Regions from separate parts of the Paenibacillus sp. FSL R7-0198 genome, predicted to be linked through region 1. Evidence: riboswitches for the same ligand, from Rfam matches in the RefSeq annotation. Region 1 holds a riboswitch; each other region holds the start of a gene.

Evidence for each region. Region 1 has a riboswitch for S-adenosylmethionine ahead of metA (homoserine O-acetyltransferase MetA). Riboswitches for the same ligand answer to the same signal wherever they lie in the genome.
Region 2: another riboswitch for S-adenosylmethionine. It lies ahead of mmuP (S-methylmethionine permease); the one in region 1 lies ahead of metA (homoserine O-acetyltransferase MetA).
Region 3: another riboswitch for S-adenosylmethionine. It lies ahead of MKY87_RS10360 (methionine ABC transporter ATP-binding protein); the one in region 1 lies ahead of metA (homoserine O-acetyltransferase MetA).

The regions. Positions count from the first base shown of each region.
Region 1 is NZ_JBBOCB010000001.1:5,647,801-5,652,085, reverse strand. Features, by position in the region: gene MKY87_RS24810 (trans-sulfuration enzyme family protein) at 1-276, opposite strand, end outside; gene MKY87_RS24805 (PLP-dependent transferase) at 273-1,460, opposite strand; gene metA (homoserine O-acetyltransferase MetA) at 1,485-2,402, opposite strand; SAM riboswitch class I at 2,639-2,762, opposite strand; gene corA (magnesium/cobalt transporter CorA) at 3,214-4,149, shown strand; gene MKY87_RS24790 (HRDC domain-containing protein) at 4,220-4,285, opposite strand, start outside.
Region 2 is NZ_JBBOCB010000001.1:2,688,501-2,692,785, forward strand. Features, by position in the region: gene mmuM (homocysteine S-methyltransferase) at 101-1,168, opposite strand; gene mmuP (S-methylmethionine permease) at 1,146-2,558, opposite strand; SAM riboswitch class I at 2,651-2,752, opposite strand; gene MKY87_RS11710 (Ger(x)C family spore germination protein) at 2,823-4,025, opposite strand; gene MKY87_RS11715 (GerAB/ArcD/ProY family transporter) at 4,022-4,285, opposite strand, start outside.
Region 3 is NZ_JBBOCB010000001.1:2,414,657-2,418,941, reverse strand. Features, by position in the region: gene MKY87_RS10370 (COX15/CtaA family protein) at 1-402, shown strand, start outside; gene MKY87_RS10365 (Cthe_2314 family HEPN domain-containing protein) at 607-1,323, shown strand; SAM riboswitch class I at 1,453-1,594, shown strand; gene MKY87_RS10360 (methionine ABC transporter ATP-binding protein) at 1,721-2,755, shown strand; gene MKY87_RS10355 (methionine ABC transporter permease) at 2,756-3,415, shown strand; gene MKY87_RS10350 (MetQ/NlpA family ABC transporter substrate-binding protein) at 3,491-4,285, shown strand, end outside.

The sequences.
Region 1 (4,285 bases):
CACGCTGGAGATCGCCGCCATTCCCGATGAATAGGCGAATCCCCGTGCTCCGCCCTCCAGCAGTGTGATGTAATCTTCCAAAGCCTGGCGTGTCGGATTACCAGAACGACTGTAATCATGTTGAGGCGGATTGAAGATATCAAAATGATGGAAGGTTGAAGCTTGATAGATTGGTACACTGGAGGCTCCAGTTGTTTTGTCGATCTCATCACCAAAATGAAGCAATTTGGTATCAAATTTCAACTCGGAATTCGGCTTGTTGTTGGACTCACTCATGAGTGCACGCCTCCTTCAACTTCCTGTTGTGCAGCAGTAAGAGCATTGCCAAGATCTGCAATCAGATCATCCGCATGTTCAATGCCTACGGAGAACCGGAGCAGTCGATCATCCACACCTACAGCATCACGAATTTCAAGCGGAATATCCGCATGCGTTTGTACCGCTGGGTAGGTCATGAGGGATTCCACTCCACCGAGACTTTCGGCAAAAGCAATCAGTTTGATATGACGCAGCAATGGTTCAACATAACGTGCATCCTTCACTTTGAAAGAGAAGATACCTGTGTTACCCGTGGATTGTTTATTCTGCACCTCATACCCCGGATGATCCGACAGGCCTGGATGGTACACTTCACCCACCGCTGGATGCTCAAGCAAATATTTGGCAATGGTAAGCGCATTGTATTCATGACGCTCCATGCGAAGAGCCAGCGTTTTCATACCTTTCATCAACTGGTAGGAGTCACTTGGTGACAATACCGCTCCAATGGAATTATGCAGGAATGCCATCTCTGCAGATAATGCCTCACCCTTAGTTATAATTAGTCCGGCCAGCACATCATTGTGTCCGCCCAGATATTTGGTAGCGCTATGAATGATGATATCGGCACCGAGTTCAATCGGACGTTGGAAAAATGGAGTCAACAACGTGTTGTCAACAATGGTCAACAGGTTGTAACTTTTCGCCCAGGAAGCAACAGCTTCCACATCAGTGATCATCATCAGTGGATTGGTTGGTGTTTCAATGAATACAGCTTTGGTATTCGGCTGACGAACCTTCTCCAATGCTGCAAGGTCATTTGTGTCCACATAACTTGCAGTTACGCCGAAACGGGACAAGATGCGTTCAAGCAGACGATAGGTTCCACCATACAGATCCAGCGATACAATCAGATGATCCCCTTGACCAAACATGGCAAAGATCGTTTGCAGTGCGGCCATACCCGAGCTACAGGCGAACCCTGCATCACCGGACTCCAGCGCTGCAGCCGCTTCTTCCAACACTTTACGGGTTGGATTAGTTGTACGAATATAATCAAACCCCGTGCTTTGTCCAAGCTTCGGGTGGCGAAACGCAGTGGATTGATAGATCGGAAAGTTAATGGCGCCTGTTACCGGTTCATTGATGGACCCAATTTGTGCTAAGCGGCTTTCGATTTTCAACTTGTTGTTGTCTTCCATTGCTGCATCCTCCTGTAATCTCGATTAGATTTGCGGGCCAATATCGTAAGGTGTTTCTTGATACACATAGTAATTGAGCCAGTTAGAGAATAATAAGTTGGCATGAGCGCGCCAAGTAGCCGGTGGCACACGGGAAGGATCGTCATTCGGATAATAATGTCTAGGCAATGCGATATCCAACCCTTTGGCTGTATCCCGGTCATACTCCCACTTTAATGAGAACGGGTCATACTCGGCATGTCCTGTGGCAAAAATCTGTTTGCCGTCTTTGGTAGCAACCAGGAAGATCCCCGCTTCCTCGGATTCAGCCAAAATCTCTAAATTCTCATTCTTTTCAATATCTTCGCGTCTCACTTCCGTATGACGGGAATGTGGAACGTTGAATACTTCATCGAATCCACGCAACAACGGAACATGTGGTTTATTGATGGTATGCGGGAAAACGCCAAAACACTTTTTATCCAGTGCAACCTTAGGTACGTCAAAATGATGGTATAAACCTGCCTGGGAAGCCCAACATATGTGGAGGGTTGAAGTCACATTGGTTTTGGTCCATTCGAAGATTTCCTGGATTTCATTCCAATAGTTCACGTCTTCGAAATCCATCTGTTCCACCGGGGCACCCGTAATGATCATTCCATCGAAACGACGGTGCTCAATCTCATCAAAGGTTTTATAGAACAGATCCAAATACTCCTGAGACGTATTCTTCGACGTATGGGATTTGGGATGTACGAGAACAACATCCACCTGAATAGGCGTGTTTCCCACCAGACGAAGCAATTGTGTTTCGGTCGTTTCCTTTGTGGGCATCAGGTTTAATATAGCGATACGGAGTGGACGAATATCCTGCTGATATGCAGAAGTTTCATCCATGACGAAGATATTCTCTCCTTCAAGTACTTCTTTTGCTGGTAGAGTATCGGGTATTTTGATTGGCATGGTAAGTCTAACTCCTCCTTGTGCATAGATAGATGCAGCCACCTCTGGCTTGATGTCTTCACATCAATACAGTTATAGTCTGCCTTGAGCTTGTAAAAACATTGAATTGCTCTTTCATCCAACGTTACAAACAACCTCAAGTTCCCTTAGCGAAAATCACTGCTGAGAAGTCGGGGCATATGACAAAGACCTTCCTCGGATTTCGAGAAAGGTCATATGTAAATAGATATGCGCCTCTCTCATCTCTCAGTTACAACAGTGCCACTTGACACTTGGTCGCTGCAAGAATTAGCACCGTGCGGTATACCGCCGGTTGCCGGGTTTCATCGGGCCAGTCCCTCCACCTACTCTTGATAAGATTTCGCTGTATTAGATTGTAATTTAATATGGTTCACCGTCTACTTTATTACATTAATGCCCTCACGTCAAGTTGCAGTTCTCCGTCTGCTGTCCAGATCGGAACCGTTCATCATCCGTTGTCATACACTGCCTCAGGGCGCGAAATAGACACATTTTTGCGCTTGAAAGCACCTTGTACCAGCGGTATACTAAACAAGGTGTTATAAACCCTTATGTGAGAGGTGACATATTAAATGGATGGCGACCCGAGGCCTGACTGGCAGCCGAATTCCGACAAACTGCATAGAGAATTGACATCAGCATGCCGGCAGCGGGACGTGACTTCCGTTTGATTATATAGTGAACGCAGCCCTGATCTCCAGGCTCCGCTGCCGACCGGCTGATTTGTTCTTTTTGCGCCCATAATGATAATATCCGCCAAGTTGGCGGGTGCAGAAGGAGTAGATTAACGATGAAAATCCGGTTGGTAAACAACGGTGTATTTATTCCGGTGGACGACATTCAGCAGGCGCTGACTCCACCAGCGGAAGGATTTTACTGGATTGATGCAGACGTAGACGATTTGGCGGTACTTCAGCCGCTGTTCTTGATGCATGATCTGGCTGTGGAAGACTGTCTCAGTGACGAAGAACAACGTCCGAAGATTGAAATTTATGAGAACCATTATTTTATTGTAATTAATAGTATCCGTTTCGATGATGAAGAAATATTTCTACGTGCGGTGAACTTGTTCCTCGGCAGACATTTCATTATTAGTGTTACAAAGCAAAAGGTCAGCGAATTGCGTACACTGAAACCAATCCTGTGGGAACAGGAAATCAGTACACCGGATCGTCTGCTGTATTTGCTGGTTGACTTGATTGTTGATAATTATTTCACCGTAGGTGACCGAATTGAAGCACGGATCGAGAAGCTTGAGGAAGACATTCTGATGCACACCAAAAAGTCACATCTGAATGAAATCATCGGGCTGCGCAGTGAGATTCTGTGGCTGAAGAAAGTGCTCGGACCTCAGAAAGAGGTCATTAACACCCTGAACAAAAAAGATCTGCGTCTCATCGATGATCAACTGCAAAAGTATTTCAGTGACATCTATGAGAATGCTGTAAAAATATCTGAAACCTTTGAGACTTATCGCGACCTGATGGGCAACTTGCGAGAAGCCTACCAATCCAGTATTGCGAACCGGGCGAATGAGATCATGCGTGTATTTACCGCCATTACCACGGTCTTCATGCCGCTGACGGTCATTACCGGTATATACGGCATGAACTTTACGAATATGCCAGAGCTTAACTGGAAATACAGCTATTTTGTTGTGATTGGCCTGATGGTTACACTGGGCCTCAGCATGTTCTTCATTTTCCGCAAGAAAGACTGGGTATGAACTCGTATGAAATAACAAAGACGAAGCGCTCCTCCGGGAGAAACGCCTCGTCTTTTTTCATTTCTAATCATTAACCAACATTCTTCTCTGTCTCTGCGTGCCGACGGAAGCGGATTCGAATCATGCGCAGTCTTTC
Region 2 (4,285 bases), 3.0 Mb from region 1:
CACTGAAGAAGCCCTCACCAATCCAGTAATGGGTCGTGAGGGCTTCTTCATATTTGGTTGTATCTCTAGCTTTTCGGGGTACAACTCTACATCAAGTCTTTTAATTCCGCCACTTCTTCGCAAGTTCGCCAATCTGATGTGGCGTAGTACGGCAACAGCCGCCAATGATTTTTGCACCCACAGCAACCCATGCCTCCGAAGCATCACTCATACTGCCACATGTACCCTGTCCACTCCACGTCTTCGTTGCTGCATCGTATACTTCTCCCGAGTTCGGATACACAATAACAGGTTTGTCGCTGGCACGGCTGAGAATGCCTACGGCTTCCGTCACGACTTCCATCGGAGCACAGTTCAGGCCAATCGCCGCAATCTGCGGCTCGGAGCCAAATGTCTGTGCACATACCTCAAGGGGTGTGCCCTCGCTGATGCTTGTCCCGTCTTTTAAAGAAAAAGATAACCAGGCATATGCATGAGGAAACTCCTTCAGCAAATCAACCAGCACCTGTGCTTCCTGCAAGGATGGAATCGTCTCAAACGCCAGAATATCTGCACCTGCTTCAAGCAACGCCGCCATACGTGGACGGTGAAATGCAGCAAGTGTCTCATCCGACACGCCGTAATGTCCCACATACTCTGAACCATCCGCCAGATAGGCGCCGTACGGCCCAACGGACCCAGCAATAATTGGACGTGGACGGAGACTGTCTTCTTCGCGATCCCCTGTACGACCTGTTATATGCTCCTCACTCTCCACGGTCTCGGAACGTATCGAAGGAACTTCTACAAGCTGACCTGTCGAGCTTTCTCTCCCTACTAAACCACTCTGCACTTCTGCCCATACGTCATCTCTCGCCTGTGCAGCCAGCTGCACCGTCTTGCGAATCAGGTCCAGTGCTGCCTGTTCATCGATCCCTCTCTTGCGGAAACCATCCACCGTCGCCTGATAACTGGATGTAATCGCACAGTCGGCTCCTGCTCGAAAATAATCTGCATGGACCTGAACGATAACATCCGGATTCTCAAGCAACACACGAGCAGACCATAGTGGATCATCGAGATCACATCCATGCTGTTCAAGTTCCGTTGCCAGCGCTCCATCCAGAATCATGACCGGATGTTCACGCAGGATCTGTTCTATGGGGTTAGTCTGTTGTGCTTGCGTCATGTACTTGTCCTCTTTTCTTATTCACACGTTCTGTCAGATAATAAGCAGCGTAACATACTGCGATAAACGGAACCCCACAATACAGCGCAATTCGCTGTGTCGGGTCAAAGGCAATACCTATGCATGAAGCTAGGCATAATATAAATGAAACAATTGGTACCACCGGATACAGTGGTGTGCGGTAGACCAGATCTTTGACCGCATGTCCTTCCCGGATATATTGTCTGCGGAACATGTATTGGGAGGCACTGATGCTCATCCATACCGCAACGACAGCCAGACCTGAGATGGAGACCAGAGTAATATACACGGTACCTGGTGCAATGATGCTGGACAGCAAAGCTAGTGCACCACCCACCATACTGATCAGAAGTGCATTCAGCGGTACCCCGCTTTTGGTCAATTTGGCAAACCACGGAGAGATCGTTCTTTTGTCAGCCAAAGACCAGAGCATCCGTGAAGATGCATATAGGCCTGAATTGGCAGCAGAGAGAATCGCCGTCAGAATAACAAAGTTCATAATGTCTGCTGCATAGGGTACTCCCACCCGCTCCATTACCGCTACAAACGGACTTTCCAGTACACTGGCATCCGACATGGGCAGCAAGGCCGACAAGATAACAATCGTTCCGATGAAGAAAATAACCAAACGCCACAGCGTTGTATGAATAGCCTTTGGTATCGTCTTTTCCGGATTCTCCGTCTCACCGGCGGCAATGCCGATTAACTCGGTGCCTGAGAAGGCAAAGTTTACAGCAAGCATGGTCATCAATATCGCTGTAGCCCCATGAGGGAACCACCCGGATGCGGTAATATTTGATAGAAATGGAGCCGGTTCAGAATCCGCCATGGGAATGATACCAAACATGGCTGCGCCACCGATAATAATGAAGATTACAATAGTAACTACTTTTACAGATGAGAACCAGAACTCGGATTCCGCAAATAATTTCACCGTTAATGCATTAAACAGAAAGATCATCAGTGCAAAGAGCGCGCTCCATATCCATACGTTCACCGATGGGAACCAGCGCTGCATCAGCAATCCGGCGGCTGTGAATTCGGAGCCAAGCGCAACAGTCCAGGTTAACCAGTATAACCAAGCCACCGTGTAACCTGTTGCCGGTCCGATATATTTGGCTGCATAACTATGAAATGCTCCCGTCTCTGGCATATGAACAGACAGTTCACCAAGACAGAGCATCACCAGATATACAACGATGGCTCCGATCAGATAGGACAGAATGGTTCCCAGTGGTCCCGCCTGCTGAATGGTGTAACCTGAGCTGAGGAATAATCCTGTTCCAATGACTCCTCCGAGAGAGAGCATGACCACATGCCGTGCCTGCATTTTTCGCTGAAAATGCCCTTTGTCGTTGTTGTTCTCCATACCTGCTGCTCCCCTACTTCTTCATCCAGAAAAAACAAAAAAGACCCACTCTTCCTAAAGAGTGCGCCGTTACTGACAAATAAAAACAAACGCTCCTATCTATCAGGCTTTCACCCGCTGGAATTAGCACAGTATCCTTCAGATCTGTTGCTGAGGTTTCTAAGGGCCAGTCCCTCCACCTCTCTGGATAAGAAAATGATTTTTTATAAATATAGCGATTGATCATGAATGTGTCAACATTTAAATAATAAATGGCACACCTCGCTATTCCGTAGAAGACCCCGGATTGATGATGGAGGTCTTTACCTCATACGTAATGGGTATAGTAGCAAAGATTTCATCCCAGTTCCCTTTAACCTTCTTCCACGTTTTTGGATATTTAATACGAATGCTATCGCGGAAACCAGCAACATCGACTTTGTAGGTATGTTGGAGCTTGTATAGTAACTGTTTGATCTGTTGCTCGACCAGTTCAGCAAAATCGTTTTCCATTTCTTTCAGATATGCACCCTTTTCCTCTTCTTCCGGTGCCCGCCAATCCTCCATTAGCCATCCTTCAGACTCTGCCTTCACATGGAACGAGATATCATCGCCATTAACCTTCGGAATGATTTTGATTTTCTTCTTCTTGATTTCATAGAGTACCGTGAAACCCTCCTTACTATATGTTTTTATGACACCACCTTGTTCTTTAGGCATAAGCCAGGACAGAGCTTCCAAATCAGTTTGGCTGAGTTCCCCCAGAAATTTGGTTGTATTTGCAGCAAATATGCTGCCCCCGGAGAACTTGTCCTCTCCATTGGCATTCAGCACATTTTGAAGCAGAAAACTGGACCCGGACTGCATCTGTGCATCCAGTTTTGCCAGCGAAACGGGTTCCAGAATCTTGTTGGAAATGTATGCATTGTTCGTAATGCCTGTAAGGTAAAATGCAGGAATACGGGAAGGATCATCTGAGGTAAGCACATCAACCGCCCGCTGGTGACTAATCAGTACAAGACAGTTCGGTCGAATATCGTTATCCCGGAGTACAAAATCGAGCAATTGAATCAGTCCATACTTTTTGGCAATATCCTTGGAGATCACAATAACCTTCAGATGATGTCCAATGAGTGGACGATCTCGCCGCAAAGCAAACTGACGAAAAATTTGCAGCATGGAATCTCCCGTAAGCTGCTCATTGGAATAAGACTCTTTGCCAGAAGAGGGTGAACCAGATTGCTGACTTTTTTGACTGCTAGAATTCCCAGGGGCAATCTGAACGGTTGCTGTGACATTGTTTTGTTTGGGATAATGCCCACCCTGCGCTGAAATCTTCTTCTCGAAATCGGTCTCTTTTCCAACGTCAATCCCGAGACCTACATACAAGCTTAGATCTTCTATCTCGCGGCTGCTCCAGCAACCTGATATTATACACAGGATGAACACAGCACAAGTTACTCTTAAGCACAGGCGGAATGAAATCATGCGTGTTTGCCTCCTTTTTTGCGAATTATGCTGATAAGCAACAATACCAGAGGTAATATAGCGAACAAAACTACAGATACGTTACCTAGCATATCGCCCAGTGCAAAAGTTTCAAACACTGTTTTAGGCATCATTGCCGTCAGATAAATGAATGGAAGCAGGGCATACATAATCCAGCGTATCTTCTTTGCCCGAAACAAGTCCCGGATTCCTACGGAAGCACAGTAATGGGTAATGGCAAATGTCGAGAAAATCTGCAT
Region 3 (4,285 bases), 3.2 Mb from region 1:
TACACGGGTGCATTTGTGAGTCACACGGATTCTGCCGGCGGATGTTCCGGATTCCCGCTCTGTAACGGGCAGATTATTCCTGAGCTTTCGGGTGGGGTAGCGGTTGCTTTTGCTCACCGTGCAGCTGCTGCGTCGCTCGTGATTGTTATTGCGATCCTGGGTCACTTCGCTTACCGTAATCATCCGGACAACAAGGAAATGCGTACTCTGGGTGTGGTATCCGTTGTTCTTATTCTGATGCAAGTAGTCATTGGTATTTTCATGATGGTGACAATGAACCGTCCGGAAGTATACATGTTCGTAGCTCTTGCTCATATGCTGGATATCGCCATATTGTTCGGGGTTTTAACCTATATGAGTTTCCTGGTGTACAAGCTGTATCGACCGGTTAATCGGTTCTAAGAGATATATCCATTCTTTATTCAAAGGTAATTGGGCTAAATATGAAAGTCCACCATCCAGTGATGTACATCATTGGACAGGTGGACTTTGTTTGATGTCAGGGGGATCAGGGCAACCTATGGCAAGCAGCAATTACACGGAATGGATGATGTGTTACGTTTACGGTGATGAAATCTTGTTGATTTGGAAAAGAGGAGGTTAGATATGCTGCGAACGTTGCTGGGGGAAAAACCGCGTATCAATGAAGGTAAATTAAAGGCAGCGATGGACGCAATGGCGCATACGCTTGAGCTATTTCAGCGCCAAATGCATGTGGACCGTGATCCCACGCATGACTATCGGAAACTGTATGTGTGGACTCAGGGACTCATCTCCTCACTGGATGAACTGGAGCAAAGCAGTTTCGCTGCTGCTCATTTTCGTAAAAAGGTCGTTGCAGGTTCAACGGATGATATGACGCCGACTGAAAAAGCCGAGTATGCACGGTATGTGTATTTCTACAAAGATGGCTTTATCCGTTGCTTTGCCATCCTGGATAAAGTGGGCACGGTATTAAATGAAATATTCCAGTTGAATACTTCAAATACCAAAGCACATTTTTCTTATTTTACTGTGTTAAGGCAGTTCGACTATGCGAGGGAACATCATGATCTTGCGTTGCAATTAATACAGATCAAGGACTCTTATCGTGAGCCGATGAGCAAGCTGCGCAAACGACGTAATATGGAAATTCACTACATGAACTCAGAAATGCACGATGACCTGTGGCAGTTACACCAGACCATGCAAGGTAAAGTGAAATTGGAGGATCTGAATCAGCATGTGCAGGAAATGCGTCAGGGCGTCGATATGGTCTGTGAAACGTTAACAGCCTCTTATAGTTATATCAACAAAATATGGAAAAGAAATAATTCCCTTTGACAAATCGGAATACTTGGAATATACTGAGTTTCAATCGAATGTTACATGGATATAACTGATATTTCGGAAGTTACGTTCACATTATAAAGCATAAACTACATGAACTTATAAAATCCTACAACAACATATTTCTTATCGAGAGCGGCGGAGGGACAGGCCCGATGAAGCCCGGCAACCGATTTGTAACGACATGATACATGTGTCATTCGTTATAGATGTTAGGTGCTAATTCCTACAAAATGGTGCAAGACACGATTTTGGCAGATGAGAAGGTATATTCTTTCACGTGAAGAGCCCTCTTTGTATCTGCAAAGGGCTCTTTTTTTGTACTTTAAGGGGAGTTTTCCTTTAGATCGGGTAAAGATACATGTAGGTGGTTGGAAAGGGGCAAGTGCGATTGATTGAATTAAAAGGTTTAACGAAAACGTACGGCAAAGGGAAAAAATCTACAACAGCGTTATCCGAGCTGAACTTGAGCATCCAAAAGGGTGAAATCTATGGTGTGATTGGCCATTCCGGAGCTGGTAAAAGCACATTGATTCGCTGCATTAATTTGCTGGAACGGCCTACGGAGGGTGAGGTATGGGTCGACGGAATCAACCTGACTGAACTGAGCAAAACCGAATTGCAGCAACAGAGACGCAAGATCGGGATGATTTTTCAACACTTTAATCTGTTATCTTCGGCAACGGTATATGACAATGTAGCTTTTCCACTAAAGCTTGTGAATACCCCCAAGGAAGCCATTGATCGCAAAGTGAAGGAAATGCTCGCACTGGTTGGTCTGGAGCACCATAGCAGCAAATATCCGGCTCAATTATCAGGTGGACAGAAACAACGTGTAGGGATTGCGAGAGCACTTGCAAGTGATCCAAATGTACTTCTCTGTGATGAGGCTACTTCGGCACTTGATCCGCAAACGACAAATTCAATCCTGAAGTTATTGCTCGATATTAATGAAAAATACAACCTTACGATTGTGCTGATTACACATGAGATGCATGTCATTCAGAACATCTGTGACAAGGTGGCTGTCATTCATCAAGGCGGCATTGTGGAACAGGGACCTGTAACAGAAGTGTTCCTGAAGCCCCAACATGCGATTACGCGAGACTTCATGATGCGTGACCATGAAGCTGGACTTGCTCTGGAAGAGACCGCTCTGGCAAATGCAGGCGTTGAATTGCAGGCAGGTGCTGCTTCCAAACTTGTGAAGATATCTTTTCTGGGTAACAAAACGTATGAAGCGATTTTGTCCAGGACGGTACGTAAGACAGGTGTGGATTTTGCCATCCTGCAAGGAACAATCTCTACGATCAAACAGGTTCCTTATGGACAGCTGACCGTTCGGTTCGAGGGTGATTCCATTGCGATTGATCGGACGATATCAGAATTAACCGCAGAGGGACTTGATGTGGAGGTGCTTCGTTAGATGGATTTTTCAACAGTTCGTTGGGAAGAGGTTGGCAAAGCCTCCATTGAGACACTGCAAATTTTGGGTGTATCAGGCTTGTTCACCGTAATCTTTGGTTTACCGCTCGGAGTTCTGCTGTTCATGACAGCCCGATCTGCTTCGATCAAATCACGGACGGTGTACATTATATTGTCCTTGATTGTTAATATTTTGCGCTCAGTCCCATTTATCATATTGATTGTTGCTCTTATTCCATTCACTCGTTCACTCGTCGGTACTGCTACAGGTGTGTTAGGTGTTATACCACCTTTAGTTATTTCAGCAGCTCCTTACTTTGCTCGATTGGTGGAGACGACGTTGCGAGAAGTTGATCGGGGTGTCATTGAAGCGGCACAGTCGATGGGTGCATCGACCGGACAGATTGTAAGACGGGTATTACTGCCTGAGGCGTTACCTGGTTTGGTTGCTGGGATAACCATTACCATCGTTACGCTTGTCTCTTATACGGCAATGGCGGGCATGGTTGGTGGTGGAGGACTAGGAACGCTGGCAATCAACTATGGGTATTATCGTTATCAAAATGAAATCATGATTATATCCGTAGTGTCGATGATTATTCTAGTGCAAATTCTCCAGATGGCTGGAGATCGCTTGGTTACATTTTTCACCAGGAAATAACACATAGATAACATGATGGTCATGCAATCACGCGGATGCCACATGAAAAAAATGATTAGAGAAGGGGTTTTACACATGAAAAAATGGTCATTTGCTCTACTTAGTCTTATGTTGATTGCGGTTCTCGCAGCTTGCGGAAACAACAAGGACGCCGATAGCGGCGCAGACAATTCAGCAGGCGCACCACGTACAGTTGAATTGAAAGTTGGAGCTTCACCTACACCACACGCAGAGATTCTGGAAAGCATCAAGCCTGAACTGGAAGCACAAGGAATTCGTTTGCAAGTCGTTACGTTTAATGACTATGTACAACCTAACCAGCAACTTGCTGACAAAAAATTGGATGCAAACTTTTTCCAGCATCAGCCTTATTTGGACACAGAGAATAAAGAACGTGGATTCAACCTCGTTTCTGTAACACCTGTTCATGTTGAACCTTTTGGCGGCTACTCCAAGAAGATTAAGTCTTTGGATGAATTGGCAGACGGCGCAAAAGTAGCGATTCCGAATGACCCATCCAATGGTGGACGTGCACTGTTGCTGCTCGCGAAGGAAGGTATTATTACGCTGAAAGACAACACAAATATTACATCTACGATTCAAGACATCACAGCCAATCCGAAGAACCTGGATATCATCGAGCTGGATGCAGCTATGATGCCTCGTCAATTGGATGAAGCAGATCTGGTATTCATCAACGCCAACTATGCGCTTGAAGCAAACCTGAATCCGGCAAATGATGCTTTGCTGATCGAAGATCTGCAAGGTAACCCATACGCAAACATCCTCGTTTCCCGTGAGGACAATAAGGATTCAGATGCCATTCAGAAACTGGCTGCTGCCTTGCACTCCGAAGAAGTGAAAACATTC